DNA from 3 places in the Shewanella zhuhaiensis genome. Region 1 is predicted to be linked to each of the others. Evidence: predicted binding sites of a transcription regulator. Region 1 holds the regulator's gene; each other region holds the start of a gene.
What was found. Region 1 encodes MetJ, which represses methionine synthesis genes. Its sites were predicted from a motif close to TAGACGTCTAGACGTCTA; they were not measured.

Region 1 (5,277 bases):
TGATGGCAACACAGCGTATGCCTCAGCCGGTATTGGTTTCAGCTTTGCCATGCCAACCAAGGGTATGAGCTGGGGCGTGTATTATCGCAGTTATCTCGATGGCGTCGCAGTGGCGGATATCAGCGATGCCGATTTGGTACTGCTGGAAACCCTTGACCCCATGAATCCCCCTGAACTCGATGACCTGACCTCCCAGGGGCGGGTGATTGCCGGTGCTTCTTCGGAGCTGGCGCTCTCGGTCAGCATGCCACTGTCGATAGTGAATATGCCGGTCACCATCGGCCTGACCCCCAAGCTGCAGCGGCTCGACAGCTTCAACTACGCCGTCAGTGCCAACAACTTTGATGCAGGCGACTTCGACAGCGACGATTACCGTAACGATGACACTGGATTCAATCTGGATGCCGGTCTTGCCATTATGCCGATGCGCGGCCTGACCCTGGGCTTGGTGGGGCGTAATTTAATTGAGCGCGAGCTGGAAACCGTGGAGTCAGAAGGGGTGCAGCTTAAATACCGCGCCGGCCCCATGGTGACACTGGGCGCCGCATACACCAGCGCCAGTTGGCAGCTGAGCACCGATTTGGATTTGACCGACAACGAAAAGTTTGTCGGCCTTGAAGGCACCAAATACTGGCGTTTTGGCGGAGAATGGCAAGCGCTCGACTGGCTGTCGCTGAGGCTTGGTTATCGCCAGGATCTGAATGATATGACCGCCGATATCTACTCGGTGGGCACAGGTTTTCAGATTGGCGAAGGCTTCAAGCTCGACCTCACCGGGATGTGGGGTGACAATGACACCGTCGGCGCCGTATTGCAGAGCTCATATCACTTTTAAAAGCCCGCCCTTGAGTGAAGGCGCCTAAGTTCAGAGCTCGGCGAGGGACTTCAGTGTCAGCAGCAGGGCGCTGAGACTACATAAAACCAGGGTTGCGACTCTGGTTTTTTGTTTATCGACTCTGCCAAGCAGTTTGCCAGCAACCCAATAACCGGCAACGACTGCGGGCAACAGGGTGACTGACCACCAAAGCTGAGCCTCGGTTACCAGCCCGGCAAAGGCCAGAATACTCAAGGCAATCAGCGAGCTGAAAATGAAAAAGGCGGACAGGGCCGCACGGAACTTGCCGGGGTCTTTGCCTGCCAGCAGTATCGCCATCGGTGGCCCGCCAATGGCGGCGATGGTACCAAACACGCCGGAGACGGTGCCGGCAATAAACAGGGTCACGCGGTTAATGGGCGCGCTCAGGCGCAGCAGGCTCAGGGCTACCGCCAAAAATACGATAGTGGCGATGGCGAGGCCAAGTACCGGCGTGGGCGCGGCAAGCAGCAATGCTGCGCCTAAAAGTCCGCCGGGGATCCGCCCCAGCAGCGCATATTGCAGCCCGGAAAACTCAAGGGCGCTGCGCTCTCTCAGTAAGGTGAGCAGGGCAATGGAAAAGCCCATCAGAATAACAGGCACAGGCACCAGTTCGGGCTCGACCAGATACAGCAGCGGGCTTGCCACCACGGCGAGACCAAAACCAATCAGGCTTTGGATTAGCGCACCACTGAAAATAATTAACAGCGCCAGCACCAGAGTGAGAGGATCGGACAACATTTACCAGCTCCTGAAACGACACAAGGACCCGGAGGGGTCCTTGTGCTAGTGTGGAAGGGAGGCTTACTCCATGTCTTCCCATTCGATGCCCATCTCATCCATCAGCTTTTTGGCCTCGGAAGGAATAGAATCGGGCTTATCCTTGGACAGATCATCGTCGTTTGGCAGTGGCTGGCCGGTATAGGCGTGGAGGAAAGCCTCACACAGGAGCTCACTGTTGGTGGCATGACGAAGGTTGTTAACCTGGCGGCGGGTGCGCTCGTCTGTCAGGATTTTCAACACTTTCAAAGGAATGGAAACGGTGATCTTTTTCACCTGCTCATTCTTTTTGCCGTGCTCAGCGTAAGGGCTGATGTATTCGCCATTCCATTCAGTCATTGACTCACCTGTTAAATCCAAATTTCGCAGCAGATTTTAAACCCTTACGAAATACAGTCAAATTATTGCTGCGAAAACGCGCCAAACATCAGTAGATTTCCTGATATTTGGACGTCTAAACGTCTCGATGCCTATTGACGATTGGCGTCCGCTTGAGTTAATTTAGACGTCCAGACATCTTTATTTCCGTCGTAGACTATCCGGAGGAACACAGAATGACACAGCGCAAAGCAGCCACCATCGCGGTGCGTCAGGGCATCGAGAGCGACACCCAGCATGGCGCCGTGGTTCCTCCCATTTATCTGTCGACCAATTATTCCTTCGATGGCCACAAGAATCCGCGCAAATTCGACTACAGCCGCTCGGGTAATCCGACCCGTTGTATTCTGGGCGAAGCCCTGGCTGAGCTTGAACAAGGCGCGACCGGGGTTGTGACCTGTACCGGCATGGCCGCTATTACCCTGGTGACCAGCCTTCTGGGGCCGGATGACCTCTTGGTTGTGCCCCACGATTGTTACGGTGGCAGCTATCGTCTGTTCACCAATCTCGCCAACAAAGGCGCATTCAAGCTGGCTGTTGTGGATCAGACCGATGGCGCTGCACTGGCGGCTGCCATTGCCCAAAAGCCTCGGATGGTATGGCTCGAAACCCCATCCAACCCGCTGCTGCGGGTCGTGGATATCCAGGCCATCAGCAATGCCAGCCACGAGGTGGGCGCCCTGGTGGTGGTGGACAACACCTTCCTGTCGCCCATTTTGCAGCAACCGCTGCTGCTCGGTGCTGACATAGTTATTCACTCCACTACCAAGTACATCAATGGTCACAGCGATGTGGTTGGCGGCGCTGTGATTGCCAAGGATGCCGAGCTGGGCGAGACCCTGCACTGGTGGTCCAACACCCTGGGGCTGACCGGCAGCGCCTTCGACAGCTACCTGACCCTGCGCGGCATTCGCACCCTGGGTGTGCGGGTGCGTGAGCATCAGTCCAATGCCCAGCGCATTGTTGAAGTGCTGAATAACAGCCCCCAGGTGAGCAAGGTCTACTACCCTGGGCTTGCCGATCACCCTGGCCATGAAATTGCCGCAAGACAGCAAAAAGGCTTTGGCGCTATGCTGAGTTTTGAACTGGTTGGCGGCGAGAAAGAAGTGGTGGCATTCCTTGAATCGCTGCAACACTTCAGCGTGGCAGAAAGCTTAGGCGGAGTGGAGTCCCTGATTGCTGTACCCGCCACCATGACCCACAGAGCCATGGTGCCAGAGGCCCGTGCCGAGGCCGGAATTAAAGACACCCTACTGCGCCTGTCGGTGGGGATTGAAGATGCAGAAGATTTAGTGGCCGACATCAAGGCCGCCCTGGCTGCCGTAGCAGCCTGTTAAATAGGAGTCAGTGATGGCGCGTTGTCATTTGCATAAGTTTGGTGGCTCCAGTCTGGCCGATGCTGACTGTTACCGCCGCGTGGCCCATATCCTGCTGACCCAGGGGCACAGCGACGATCTGGTGGTGGTATCTGCCGCCGGTAAAACCACCAACTTTTTGTATAAGCTGCTTTCGCTGCGCGATGCCAAAGAGCTGTGGCAGGAAGAATTGCAGGTGCTGATAAGCTATCAGCAGGGGCTTATCGAGCAGCTGCTCAGCGCCGAGCAGGCCCGCCATCTGCGTGAGCGCCTGTCTACCGATAAGGCACAGTTGGTCAGCCTCTTGTCGCTGGAAACCCTCAACGATTATCAAACCAGCCATGTGGTGAGTTTTGGCGAGCGTTGGTCAGCCAGGCTGATGGCAGCGCTGTTGCGTGAGTCCGGCGTGGCAGCAAGCCATGTGGATGCCTGCAGCATTCTGGTAGCCGATGAAGGTGCTGTGCCCAATATCCGCGAGCAGGAATCCCGCGAAAAAGTGGCAGCTATGCTCGCCGAACATGAAAAAGAACGCATTGTTATCACAGGCTTTATTTGTGCAAATCCTGCCGGTGAAACCCTGCTGCTTGGGCGCAACGGTTCAGACTTTTCTGCAACCCTGATTGCCAGCCTCGCCGATATCGACCGGGTGACTATCTGGACCGATGTGGAAGGGGTGTTTAATGCCGACCCGAACAAAATTAATGATGCCAAGCTGCTCAAGAGCATGTCGCTGGCGGAGGCCGACCGCTTGGCGCGATTGGGCTCGCCTGTGCTGCACAGCCGTACCTTGCAGCCACTGTTCAACACCCTGGTAAGCATGGCGGTGCGCTCAAGTTACGCGCCCCATACCGATTTTACTCTGGTGGCACCCACCAGTTCCCAGGCCAGTGCGCCTGTGGTGACCAATCTGAATGAAGTCGCCCTGTTCAGCCTGTCGCTGGATGGCGATGCCGAAGCCCTGGTGAGTGCTGCTCAGCAGGCTGGCTTGACGCCGCTTGCCCATTGGCAAAGCACCCGTGGCAAGCTGGAACTGGCTTACACGGTGGAAAATCAAAAGCAGGTCAGCAGTTTCCTTAAAGCCCAGTCCGATGATTTCGCCATTGCTGAAGTTGTGGTGAATACCGACAATGGGCTGGTGGCGCTGGTAAGTGCCGATGCCATTCTCTATCGCAGAAGCTTCGCCAGGCTGCTCAGCCGTGAGGCCAGGCCTTTGTATCAGGATGGTCTGAGTCTGGTGACTCTGGTGCCAAAGAGTCAGGTTAACCTGCTCACTCAAAAGGTGCATCGCCGCTGCGCCGGACCACGTAAGCGCATCGGTGTGGTGCTGCTGGGAGTGGGCAATATCGGCGAAGCCTGGGTGGACCTGTTCCGCCGCTCCCATGCCAGCCTGTGCCGCGAACTCGAGGCCAGAGTCGAACTGGTGGGCCTGGTGAGTTCCTCCCGCGCCTATATCAGCGATGCCGGCGTGCATCTGGATAACTGGAAGAGCGAGTTTGCCGACTACGCCACCGACTGGCAGTACGAGCAGTTGTTCGATGCCTTGTCGGCCCTGAATTGCGATGAGTTGGTGGCACTGGATATCAGCGCCAGCGCCAGTCTGACCCTGCAATACCCTGAATTTTTTGCCCGTGGCATTCATGTGGTCAGTGCCAACAAGCTGGCAGGCTCGGGTCCACTGCCTTTCTACCGCGACCTTAAGCTACAGCTGGGTAATCGCCGTCTGTACTGGCGTTACAATGCCAGCTGTGGCGCCGGTCTGCCGGTACAGCACGCGCTGAATGACCTGCACAACAGCGGCGACACTGTCGAAGCCGTGGGCGGTATTTTCTCCGGTACCCTGTGCTGGCTGTTTGAACATTATGATGGCAGTCGTCCGTTTTCTGAGCTGGTACTTGAGGCCCGTGGCCTTGG
Region 2 (5,277 bases), on a different contig from region 1:
CCGGACCTTTATGCTGAACTTGCCGATGAGTATTCATTGCCGCTGCTGGAAGACACCCTGTCCAAGCTCCTGACTGACAGCGCCATGAAATCGGACACTGTTCATTTAAATGACGCTGGTTACCGGGTTTTGGCCGACGATATTTACCGTTTGGCGAGCCAAAGTGGTGCCTTTTGATGACATGTGGCTAAAAAAGTGCAAACCCCGGGAAATCAACTTGACCGAGAACAGGATTTTATGGGTAAATTCCCCGATAATAATAACCAGGGCGGGTGTTGGTCAGGTCTTATTTCGTTGCCCGGACAAGAATAGGTTAGTTTCATGACTGAGCTTGAGCATCAGGTTTTTTCTCAAATCAGGGCGATCATTGCCAATGAAGAACAGGTCATTGGTCGTCGCGGGATCCTTATCCCGCTGAAAAAGGCCATCATCGCAGACGGTGATGTGCGTAATGTGGTGGACATAGTGTCCAGCGATCCCGCGTTGGCGGCGCATTTGTTGTGGCGCTCTACCACTGCTCACGCTGGTGGTGTAGCCAATAACAGCAAAAACCGCAGCCTTAAGGATGCGCTTATTCGCCTGGGTCAGGTCAACATTTACCGCTATGCCTTCAGTTTTTACCTCAAAGAGCGCCTCGATGAGCTGCCCCAGCCGTACAAAAAGTTGGTGCAGGGCTACTGGCGCCTGACCGAGAGCATTGCTGCTTCTGCGGTCGACAGCTTAAAAGATGTCGGCAGCCATATAGACCCGGATGAAGTGCAAACTCTGGCGCTGTTCAGCGTGTTCGGCCAAATCATTGCGCTGACCGCCTTTGCTTATCTCAATGCTGAGTCGGAAGAGTCGTTCCCGCTCAGTATCATCAAGCAAATCATAGATACCCAACAGCAGACGCTGACGCTGGAAGCCTTTGATTCACTGGGGCTGGATGAGGAGCTTAAAGAAGAGTTTATGATTGCTCACAACCTGCGTCAGACCCGAAACCCCAACTCAGCCGGTCTGGTGCTGCGACGGGTGTTGTCGATGCGTGGGTTGCTGCTGAATCCACTGTAAGAATGCTAAAAAAACGCCTGCATTTGCAGGCTTTTTTTATGGGTACTTTTCTATAAATCGGCTGTTATCGCGGCTGGCGGGCAATGCCTTCTGCGGCAACCAGTTCCAGATAACGTTGCAGCTGACTTGAGTTGGCACTGCCACGACGGTAGGCGCCAAACAGGGGGCGTTTTAAGCCCTCAGCGCCGAGGCGCACGCTGGTCAGGCTGAGTCCCTGGGCTTCGCTGATTGACCAGCTTGGCAGGGCGGCAATACCATCCTGGCAGGCGATGCGTTGCAGCAGTACCGAGGTGAGGTCGCAGGTTTTCTGCACCCCCGGGGTAACGCCAGCAGGCTCCAGAAACAGCCTGAACAAGTCCAGGCGCTCCAGTGGTACTGGATAGCTGATAATCGGCAGTCCTTCCAGATCCCGTGGCAGCACCTGTGGCTTGTTGGCCAACGGATGTTCGTTGGCAACAGCCAGACGCACTTCAAAATCAAACAGATGCTGATAAGCCAGTTGGTGGCCGGGCACAGGATCGGACGTCAGCACTATGTCCAGCTCGCCAGATTCCAGCGCGTTGAGGGAGTCGAACAGGTGACGACTGGAGAGATCCAGATCTGAGTCAGGAAACTCTGCCCGGAAGGCTTCCATCACAGGCATCAACCAGCGAAAACAGCTGTGGCATTCAATCCCAACCCGAATAAGGTTGGCATCACTCTCCAGCCCCTTTTTCAGTACAGACTCGGTTTCCATCACCCGCGGCAGAATTTCTTCGGCCAGATTCAGCAATCTGGCACCTTCCTGGGTAAAGGACAGGGGTTTACTTTTTCTCACAAACACAGGCGAGTTGATGCGGGTTTCCAGCTCTTTAATCTGATGAGACAAGGCAGACTGGGTGACAAAGCGTTTTTTGGCCGCGGCCGCGAGGCTGCCACTCTCTTTCAGTGCCATCAGGGTGCGAAGGTGTCTTAGCTCTATCATCTCTACTCCACATGAAGTTTGTTCATGTTGCCCGTGAATGCAATTCGTTTGCTTGCCAGAAGACTACCACAATAAACTTCTAGACGTCCAGACGCCTATTAAAATTTGTTTAACAGGGGTCTCTCTTTGAATTGTGTTCATATTAAACCAATAAGGTATACAATATGCAATTAAATAGTCTTGGTTTCCCACGGATAGGACGTCGCCGTGAGCTGAAGTTCGCCCTCGAGCAATACTGGCGTGGAGAGTTGTCCCAGAGCGAGCTACTGGCACAGGCCAAGGCTCTGCGGCAGACCCACTGGCAGTGGCAGGCTGATGCTGGGGTAGAACGTTTGCCGGTGGGGGATTTTGCCTATTACGATCAGGTGCTGACCCTGGCGGCGACCTTAAATGCTATTCCTTTGCGCCACCGCGATGGCGATAAGGTGGATCTGGATACCCTGTTCAGGGTTGCCCGTGGCCGTGCGCCAAGCGGCAAAGCCGCAGCAGCGGCGGAAATGACCAAGTATTTCAATACCAATTACCACTACATAGTGCCCGAGCTTCACGCCGACCAAACTTTTTCCATCGCCTGGACTCAGTTGTTTGATGAAGTTGAGGAGGTCAAGGCGCTGGGCTACGACCCCAAGCCCTGCATTCTGGGCCCCGTATCTTTCCTGTATTTGTCGAAAGCCTACGGCAGTGAGTTTGATAAATTAAGCCTGTTGCCTCAGCTGCTGGCTACCTATGCTGAGCTGCTGGCGCGCTTTGCCGCTCAGGGCGTGAGCTGGGTACAAATTGAAGAGCCTGTGCTGGCGCTGGATCTGGATGAAAGCTGGCAGGCAGCCTTTGCCACGGCGTACCAGGCTTTTACCTGTGTGTCGGTTAAACTGCTTTTGACCAGCTACTACGGCTCAGTGGCCCATCATGCTGACATCATAGGTGCGCTGCCGGTGGCGGGGCTGCACCTGGATCTGGTGTCTGCGCCGGAGCAGCTTGAGGTCTTTTTGCCCAAGCTTGGACAGCAGCAGGTGCTGAGTTTGGGGCTTATCAATGGCCGCAACGTGTGGGCCGCCGATCTTGATGTGATTGCCGAGCGTATTGCCCCGCTTGCAAGAGATCTTGGCGATCGCCTGTGGTTGGCAACTTCCTGCTCGCTGCTGCACACGCCGGTTGATCTCGATGTGGAAACCACCCTTAAGCCTGAACTTAAGCGTCAGCTCGCCTTTGCCAGGCAAAAGCTGTTGGAGCTGAGAAGTCTCGATACCCTGCTGACCGTCCCCAGTGGCCCTGAAGCTGCGGCGATTGCCGCCGAATGTGCGGCGCGCCGCGCCGAGCGCGCCCAGGCCGCCGATGCCGCGGTGGCCGCCAGGCTGGATGCACTCACCAGCGCCGATTTTGAGCGTCAAAGTGCGTTTGCTGCCCGTCAGCAACAGCAGCAACAGCGGCTTAAGCTGCCACTTTTGCCAACCACTACCATTGGTTCTTTCCCGCAGACCCCGGCCATTCGAGCCCTGAGAAGCCGTTTGCGCAAAGGTGAAATCAGCGTCCTTGAGTACGATAACCAGCTTAAGCAGGTGTGCCGCGATACCATCGACCGCCAGCTGAAACTCGGCATAGATGTGTTGGTGCACGGCGAAGCTGAGCGTAACGACATGGTGGAGTACTTTGGTGAGCAGCTCGAGGGTGTTGGCTTTACCAAAAACGGCTGGGTGCAGAGTTACGGCAGCCGCTGCGTAAAACCGCCATTGATATACGGCGATGTATCTCGCCCTAGGCCGATGACTCTCGACTGGGCCGAGTACGCCCAGAGTCTGACCGACAAGCCGGTGAAAGGCATGCTGACCGGGCCTGTAACCATTCTGCATTGGTCGTTTGCCAGGGAAGATATCAGCCGCGAGACTATCTGTAAGCAAATTGCACTGGCGATTCGCGATGAAGTGGCGGATCTGGAGCGCTCAGGCATTGCCATTATCCAGATTGACGAGCCAGCGTTCCGCGAAGGGTTGCCCTTGCGCCGCGTTGACTGGCAGACGTATCTCGACTGGGCAGTGGACTCCTTTAAGCTGAGCGCTGCCTGCGTGCGGGATAATACCCAAATCCACACTCACATGTGCTACAGCGAGTTTAACGACACCATAGCTGCCATTGCCGCCATGGATGCCGATGTGATCACCATCGAAACCAGCCGCTCGGCCATGGAACTGCTGCGCGCCTTCGAAGACTTTGAATACCCGGCCGAAATTGGCCCGGGTGTGTACGATATTCACTCGCCCAATACACCGGATGTGGAGGCCATGGTGGCGCTGATGGAACGGGCGGCCAAGCGCATTCCGCTCCGGCAGCTTTGGGTCAACCCGGACTGTGGCCTTAAAACCCGTACCTGGGATGAGGTGGAGCCGGCGCTGCGTAATATGGTCGATGCCACCCGCGAGCTGCGTCGCCGCCTGGGCTGAGGCTTGGCTCTGAAATCAGGGACTATACTGAGGGAACAATACCGAAGATGCAGCCCAAGGCTGGATCTTCGCCATCAGGAGGCTTGCCATGAATCATGTCTACAAGATAGTTGAAGTCACAGGTTCCTCTACCCTCAGCAGCGACGATGCCATACGTAATGCAGTGGCTGCGGCGGCGCAGTCACTGCATCATCTGCGTTGGTTCGAAGTGATAGAAACCCGAGGTCACCTTGAAGCGGGTGTGATAGCCCATTGGCAGGTAACGGTGAAAATCGGTTTTACCCTGGATACGCCTTAGGCGTCTCTGGGCATGCCTTTTTCGATGGCGCGCACCAGTCGCGCCGTCTTACGACTCTCTGTAGTGAGGCCACTTTGCTGACGGGCAATGGCCCAGTGAATGTGCTCTGCTACCATCTCATCCATGTTTTTATCCATGAGCCGTGCGTTCAGGGCGCTCAGCACTTCTTCGCTTGCCGGCGCATTCCCGAGTGCTACCGCAATGTTTCTAAGCCACCTTTTATGGCCAATGCGGCGGATGGCGCTGCCCTCGGTCTCGCGCAAAAAGGTAGCTTCATCCCAGGCGAATAAGCTTAGCAGCGACGGCAGCTTGAGTGGCTGGCGGGTTTGAAAGTCGGCTTCAGCTGACAGCGGTGAGCCACTGTTGACCGGACAGGCCAGCTGGCAGTCATCGCAGCCGTAAATGCGATTGCCCATCAAGGGGCGGAATTCTTCCGGAATGGCGCCCTGCAACTCAATGGTGAGGTAGGAGATGCAGCGTCTGCCATCCACCACATAGGGCGCGACTATGGCGTCGGTCGGGCAGCTTTT
Region 3 (5,277 bases), on a different contig from region 1:
TCATAAACTGTTCGGTGGTAAAACCGCGATAGCGCAGGGCGGCGTGCTCGCGGTATTGTGCCAGGATAACGTCTTTGTCATCCAGGGCAGCTGCGCTGCCGAGAATAGCGGCTTCTTCACCGGTACAGGTCATGTAAAAACTGATACGACCCTGGCGCTGTGCACCCAACATGCGCTCATCCAGCACCCGGGTGAACACACAGGCGTCATAGATGCGCTTGGCAAGGGCTTCGTCGATTTGCGGGAGAACGGCTTCCTCGTAAGGCGTACCGTCGGCCTGAAGGATCTTGAGAATGGGGATGTGCAGCGACTCCCTGTCGAGGAAGGAGACCTTATGCACAGTCTCTTGGTTTGTTGTTGCGTTGCTCATATTCTGCTCTTGTTATCATTGTGGCCGGGCACAACCAGGCCTGTATGTAAAACGCGGGATGAACATTACGTTAACGTAAACTACCTGACAATCATTACACTATGACGGGGGACAAGTTTCCCCCGAATGCATGTATTAATTGCTTTACAGCCTTATTCCACGTGTGGATTTACCGCGGGTACCAGCATGATCACAGTGCGCTGGCCAATAGGCACCTTGGCATTGGGGAAGACCACAGCTTCGGTTTCCTGCTCAATCAGTATGTCCTTACCGGCCTGACGGGCAATCACATGGCCACGGGGGAAGGCGGTAAAGTTCTCTACATCGGTGCTGAAGGTAAATTCAAAGTCGTCGGCTTCCTTATTAATGACCCTGCAAACCTGGTAGAGGTTCACCTGAGTGGCATCAAAGGCTGGCAATTCCAGCGGCTCAGTACAGATAAGGCGCTTGAACATTTCGCGGGTGCTGTCGAACTTGCTCATGTCGTTCTGCCCCATGGGATACACCTTGCCAAGCTCTATGGTAAAGGCGTCGGCGCGGAACAGTTCGGAGGAGAAATAACTGAAAGTTGTGGTCGGTTCGTGGTGGAACAGCACGGTATCTACGCCGCTCGCCGCCAGGAACATAATTTGCTCGCCACTGAAAGCGCGGCCGGGTCGATAGGGGTAAATAGCAAACTTTTCATGCTTTGAGCCGCGGATGGCAGTGTGCAAGTCGTAATGAATTCGCTGCCTGCCTGCGCCGATTGCCGCGCCTTCGCTGAAGAAACGGGTGACATAGGCCTCAAGCTTTTTGGCTCTTACCCGCTCAGGGTTTGACAGCCCGGGGCCACGGCTGTGCTCACCGCTGAAAAGGCGGTTCATGTTTTCATCTACGATGCGGGTGCCATTGTTGATGGCGGCCGGGTTACCAATCAGGAACAGAACCCGCTCTTTTACCTGCAAACGCCCTTCCAGCAGATCCTGAATAAGGCCATTACAAAGCTCAATTGGCGCAGTTTCGTTGCCGTGCACTCCGCTTGAGAGCACCACATCTTTTTGGCTGTTGCCACCTGCTGGTTCAAACAGCAGTACGCCTGTATCCCAAAGGCTTACTTTGGTGTGGCCATGCAGAAGTTGGGGGGCTATGGGGTCCAGGTGTTCAGGATTTGACAGGGTGAGATGCAAAAAGTCTTTGCAGCCTTGCAGTAGGTTAAGCACTTGGGGTCTCCTTTCTCTGAGGAAGGGGCGAAGACAGCTTCACGCCTTCCCTAAGGCTTTGCTTGCTGATAACTGCCTGTTGGCCGGACAGTACAGCCGAGCGGCAGACAACTGTTATGCAGTCAAACCGGCAGCAATCCGTGAGGCCATGCAGTTTTTTGTGCCAATACTATCACAGCTATTTAAGCCTGATCTCAATCATTTAGCCATTGCCACGCCGGAGTTGATAACAAAGCCGCCTCGCCCTATTGCATTTACGACAAAGTTTCATCACAATTTAGCCGTCCAGACATCCATAGAGGTTTCCATGTCACAATCCAGTTCATCATTTGCCACATTCGGCGCCGGCTGTTTTTGGGGTGTAGAGTATTTTTTCCGGCAGATCCCGGGCGTGATCAGCGCCACCTGCGGTTACATGGGCGGTAACGACAAATATTCCCGCTATGAAGATGTAAAAAAAGGCATCACCGGCCACGCCGAAGTGGTGCAGGTTGAATTCGATCCAAGTCAGGTGAGCTTTGACGATTTGCTGCAGGTGTTTTGGAAAAACCATAACCCAACCAGCCTCAACCAACAGGGTGGCGACATAGGCACCCAGTATCGCAGCACTATCTTTTTCCACGACAAGCTGCAAAAAGAGCAGGCAGAAGCGTCCAAACTTGCCCTCGCCCGCTCTGGTCGCTGGGGTAGCCGCCACATAGTGACCGAAATCGTACCGCTGCAAACCTTCCACGTGGCCGAAGAGTACCATCAGAATTATCTCGATAAGAACAACCTGCCCAGTTGCCATATTGAATACTGAGCCTATGTGGCTCCAAATGTACATCCAGAGATAAAAAAACGCGCCATGGGGCGCGTTTTTTATTGTGAAGTAAAGCGTTTAGATTTTAATGGCCTTGAGCGCCGCACCGAGAATAGCCTGTGCATCGGCAATCAGCTCAGCGAGATGGGCCTCGCTGACAAAGCTTTCAGCGTACAGCTTAAACAGCGGCTCAGTGCCCGATGGTCTGGCGGCAAACCAGCCTTTGTCGGTGCACACCTTGATACCGCCAATGGCAGCATCGTTGCCCGGCGCCCTGGTCAGCACCGCGGCTATCTTGTCACCGGCAACAGCGTCTGCCCCGAGGGTTTCAGCATTCAGCGCAGCAAACTTGGCCTTCATCTTGGGGTTTAGCGGGCTATCGATACGTTTGTAGAAGCAGCGGCCATGCTCGGCAACCAGCTCTTCATACCGCTGGGCTGGGGTTTTCCCTGTCACAGCAAGAATTTCAGCCGCAAGCAGTGCCAGAATGAAGCCGTCTTTATCGGTACACCAGGTAGTGCCATCCATTTTAAGGAAGGCTGCACCGGCGCTCTCTTCTCCGCCAAAGCAGACACTGCCATCGGCCAGACCATCGACAAACCACTTAAAGCCCACCGGCACTTCCATCAAAGGCACCTGATGGGCGGCGCAAACCTTGTCGATAAGTGAACTCGACACCAGGGTCTTACCCACAGCTAAGGTTTTGGCCCACTGGGGTCTGTGGCCCAGCAGATAGTCGATGGCAACGGCCAGATAATGGTTCGGATCCATAAGACCAGTGCCCGGGCATACGATGCCGTGGCGATCGTAGTCAGGATCGTTGCCAACACAGATATCAAACTTGTCTTTATGTACCAGCAGGCCGGCCATGGCATGGGGCGATGAGCAATCCATGCGGATTTTGCCGTCTTTATCCAGGGTCATAAACCCGAAAGTCGGGTCCACGCTGTGATTAACCAGAGTGATATCAAGCCCATATTGTTTGGCGATCGGCTGCCAGTAATGAATACCGCTGCCACCCAGAGGGTCAACCCCAATACGCACGCCAGCTTTGGCGATGGCGGCCAAATCCACCACTTGCGCAAGGTCGTTCACGTAGGGCGCTATCAAATCTTTATGCTTTAAAAACGGCAGCGTTTGCGCAATGCCGTAGTTAACCCGCTTCACACCATCGAGGGCATGCAGCAGATAGTGATTGGCACGTTTTTCAATCCAGCCGGTGATCTCGCCTTCAGCCGGGCCGCCATGGGGCGGATTGTACTTGATGCCCCCGTCCTGGGGCGGATTGTGGGATGGCGTGATGATAATGCCATCGCAAAGTGCAGCGGCATTGCTCTGGCCACAATTGGCGGCAACAATGGCCTGGCTGACCACAGGCGTTGGGGTAAAGCTGTCATTGAGCTGGGCAATCACGCACACATGGTTGGCAACCAGCACTTCAATGACCGACAGGTAAGCAGCCTGCGACAACGCATGGGTATCCATTCCCAAATACAGGGCGCCACCGATCCCGGCCTGAGTACGCCAATCCACCACAGCCTGTGCAATGGCCAGAATGTGCTGCTCGTTAAAACCTTTATGGAACGCGCAGCCACGGTGGCCGGAGGTGCCGAAGCTGACTTTCTGGGCCGGATCGTTTACATCCGGTACCAGGCGGTAATAGTGGCTCATCAGTTTGGGGATATTAACCAGATCCCCTTGCTGGGCGGGCTTGCCCGCGCGGTCATGGATTGCCAAGACGTGTAATCCTTTATTCAGTCATCCAAAACGTGTGGCTCAATCAGGCCAGTGCCAATTCACCGAGGGATTTGGCGCGCACAGGATCGCAGCCAAGCTGCAGCAGGGCTTCTTCCAAAATGGTGCGTTTTTTCGCGGTATTGTTATTGGTGGTTACCCAAAAACCACTACAACCAATCTCTTTTGGGTTGGCCGATTTACTGGCCTTAAGCAGTGCATCTTTGGAGGTGGCAAAGTAGAGGCGATCGCGCCCCTGGATTTGCAGCACCTGCTCGAAACGGCCTGGAGCGGCAGCGTGCAGGCACTCCAATGCGTACAGGAAACGGCCTACGGCGCCTTTTTGCGCATCGAGGCTGGTTTCGCTGAGTAAGTTGGCGAAGTCGATATCGGCTGACTGCTCTGCTTTTGCCTCGATGACAGCCGCTGCTACCTGAGCCGCAGAAGATGGCGCCTCAGCGGCCTTAATCGCGGCAGTTTCCACGGGTGGGGTTTCCATGCTGGGCTCACTGATATCGACGGGGGCAGCTTCGGTGATTTCGGCGACCGACAGTCCCAGCAGACGCCTCAGAATGTCGGAGGCACTCTCGCCAATACGTTCGGTTTTGCCGGCTATGTAGCGATAGAGCTCTTCATCCACTTCTATATATTTCATCACCAATGCTTTCCTTTTGTATTCTCTGGCGGCTTTCTTTGAAGCCGACTCGCCGAAGAAAGCCCAGTGTAAGCCACTCCAACAGATTGATAAAGCGCTCCAAATTGAAAAGCGTGTCCAAGTTCGGCTAACTTGGCAGCGCCTGGGTTTAAACGGGTAAAAAATAGCCGCGCCGGCCAGTGTCTGGCCGCAAACAGGGCGAAAATACCAGCGCGCCTTGCACCTATTCGCCCCAAAAGGCAAAATTGCCCTCCTTTTATTCAGCCGCAACAGGTAACAGGCGCAGGATATGCAAGCCACAGAGCACCAGTTACAGGCATCACAGCCGCAGACACTTAATTACGGCACCCAGGGGCAAGGTGAGGATGTCATCCTCGTCCATGGGCTGTTTGGCGATCTGGACAACCTCAAGGGCCTCGGTCAGGCGCTGGAAGAGCACTACCGGGTCACCCGAATCGATGTACCCAATCACGGCCAAAGCCCCCATTGGGATCATATGGATTACCCTTCCCTGAGC

Region 2: a site for MetJ is predicted at 2,087-2,104, ahead of metE (5-methyltetrahydropteroyltriglutamate--homocysteine S-methyltransferase). Genes of this name have one in related genera too.
Region 3: a site for MetJ is predicted at 1,848-1,865, ahead of msrA (peptide-methionine (S)-S-oxide reductase MsrA). Genes of this name have one in related genera too.

What each region holds. Positions count from the first base shown of each region.
Region 1 is NZ_JAKUDL010000001.1:193,779-199,055, forward strand. It holds gene MJ923_RS00815 (conjugal transfer protein TraF) at 1-835, shown strand, start outside; gene MJ923_RS00820 (sulfite exporter TauE/SafE family protein) at 866-1,594, opposite strand; gene metJ (met regulon transcriptional regulator MetJ) at 1,658-1,972, opposite strand; gene metB (cystathionine gamma-synthase) at 2,188-3,348, shown strand; gene MJ923_RS00835 (bifunctional aspartate kinase/homoserine dehydrogenase II) at 3,362-5,277, shown strand, end outside.
Region 2 is NZ_JAKUDL010000003.1:472,505-477,781, forward strand. It holds gene MJ923_RS11725 (GDSL-type esterase/lipase family protein) at 1-177, shown strand, start outside; gene MJ923_RS11730 (HDOD domain-containing protein) at 322-1,050, shown strand; gene MJ923_RS11735 (LysR family transcriptional regulator) at 1,115-2,014, opposite strand; gene metE (5-methyltetrahydropteroyltriglutamate--homocysteine S-methyltransferase) at 2,179-4,449, shown strand; gene MJ923_RS11745 (dodecin) at 4,538-4,747, shown strand; gene queG (tRNA epoxyqueuosine(34) reductase QueG) at 4,744-5,277, opposite strand, start outside.
Region 3 is NZ_JAKUDL010000002.1:832,278-837,554, forward strand. It holds gene MJ923_RS09340 (thiamine pyrophosphate-dependent dehydrogenase E1 component subunit alpha) at 1-370, opposite strand, end outside; gene astE (succinylglutamate desuccinylase) at 523-1,569, opposite strand; gene msrA (peptide-methionine (S)-S-oxide reductase MsrA) at 1,877-2,371, shown strand; gene pgm (phosphoglucomutase (alpha-D-glucose-1,6-bisphosphate-dependent)) at 2,450-4,108, opposite strand; gene seqA (replication initiation negative regulator SeqA) at 4,152-4,760, opposite strand; gene MJ923_RS09365 (alpha/beta fold hydrolase) at 5,050-5,277, shown strand, end outside.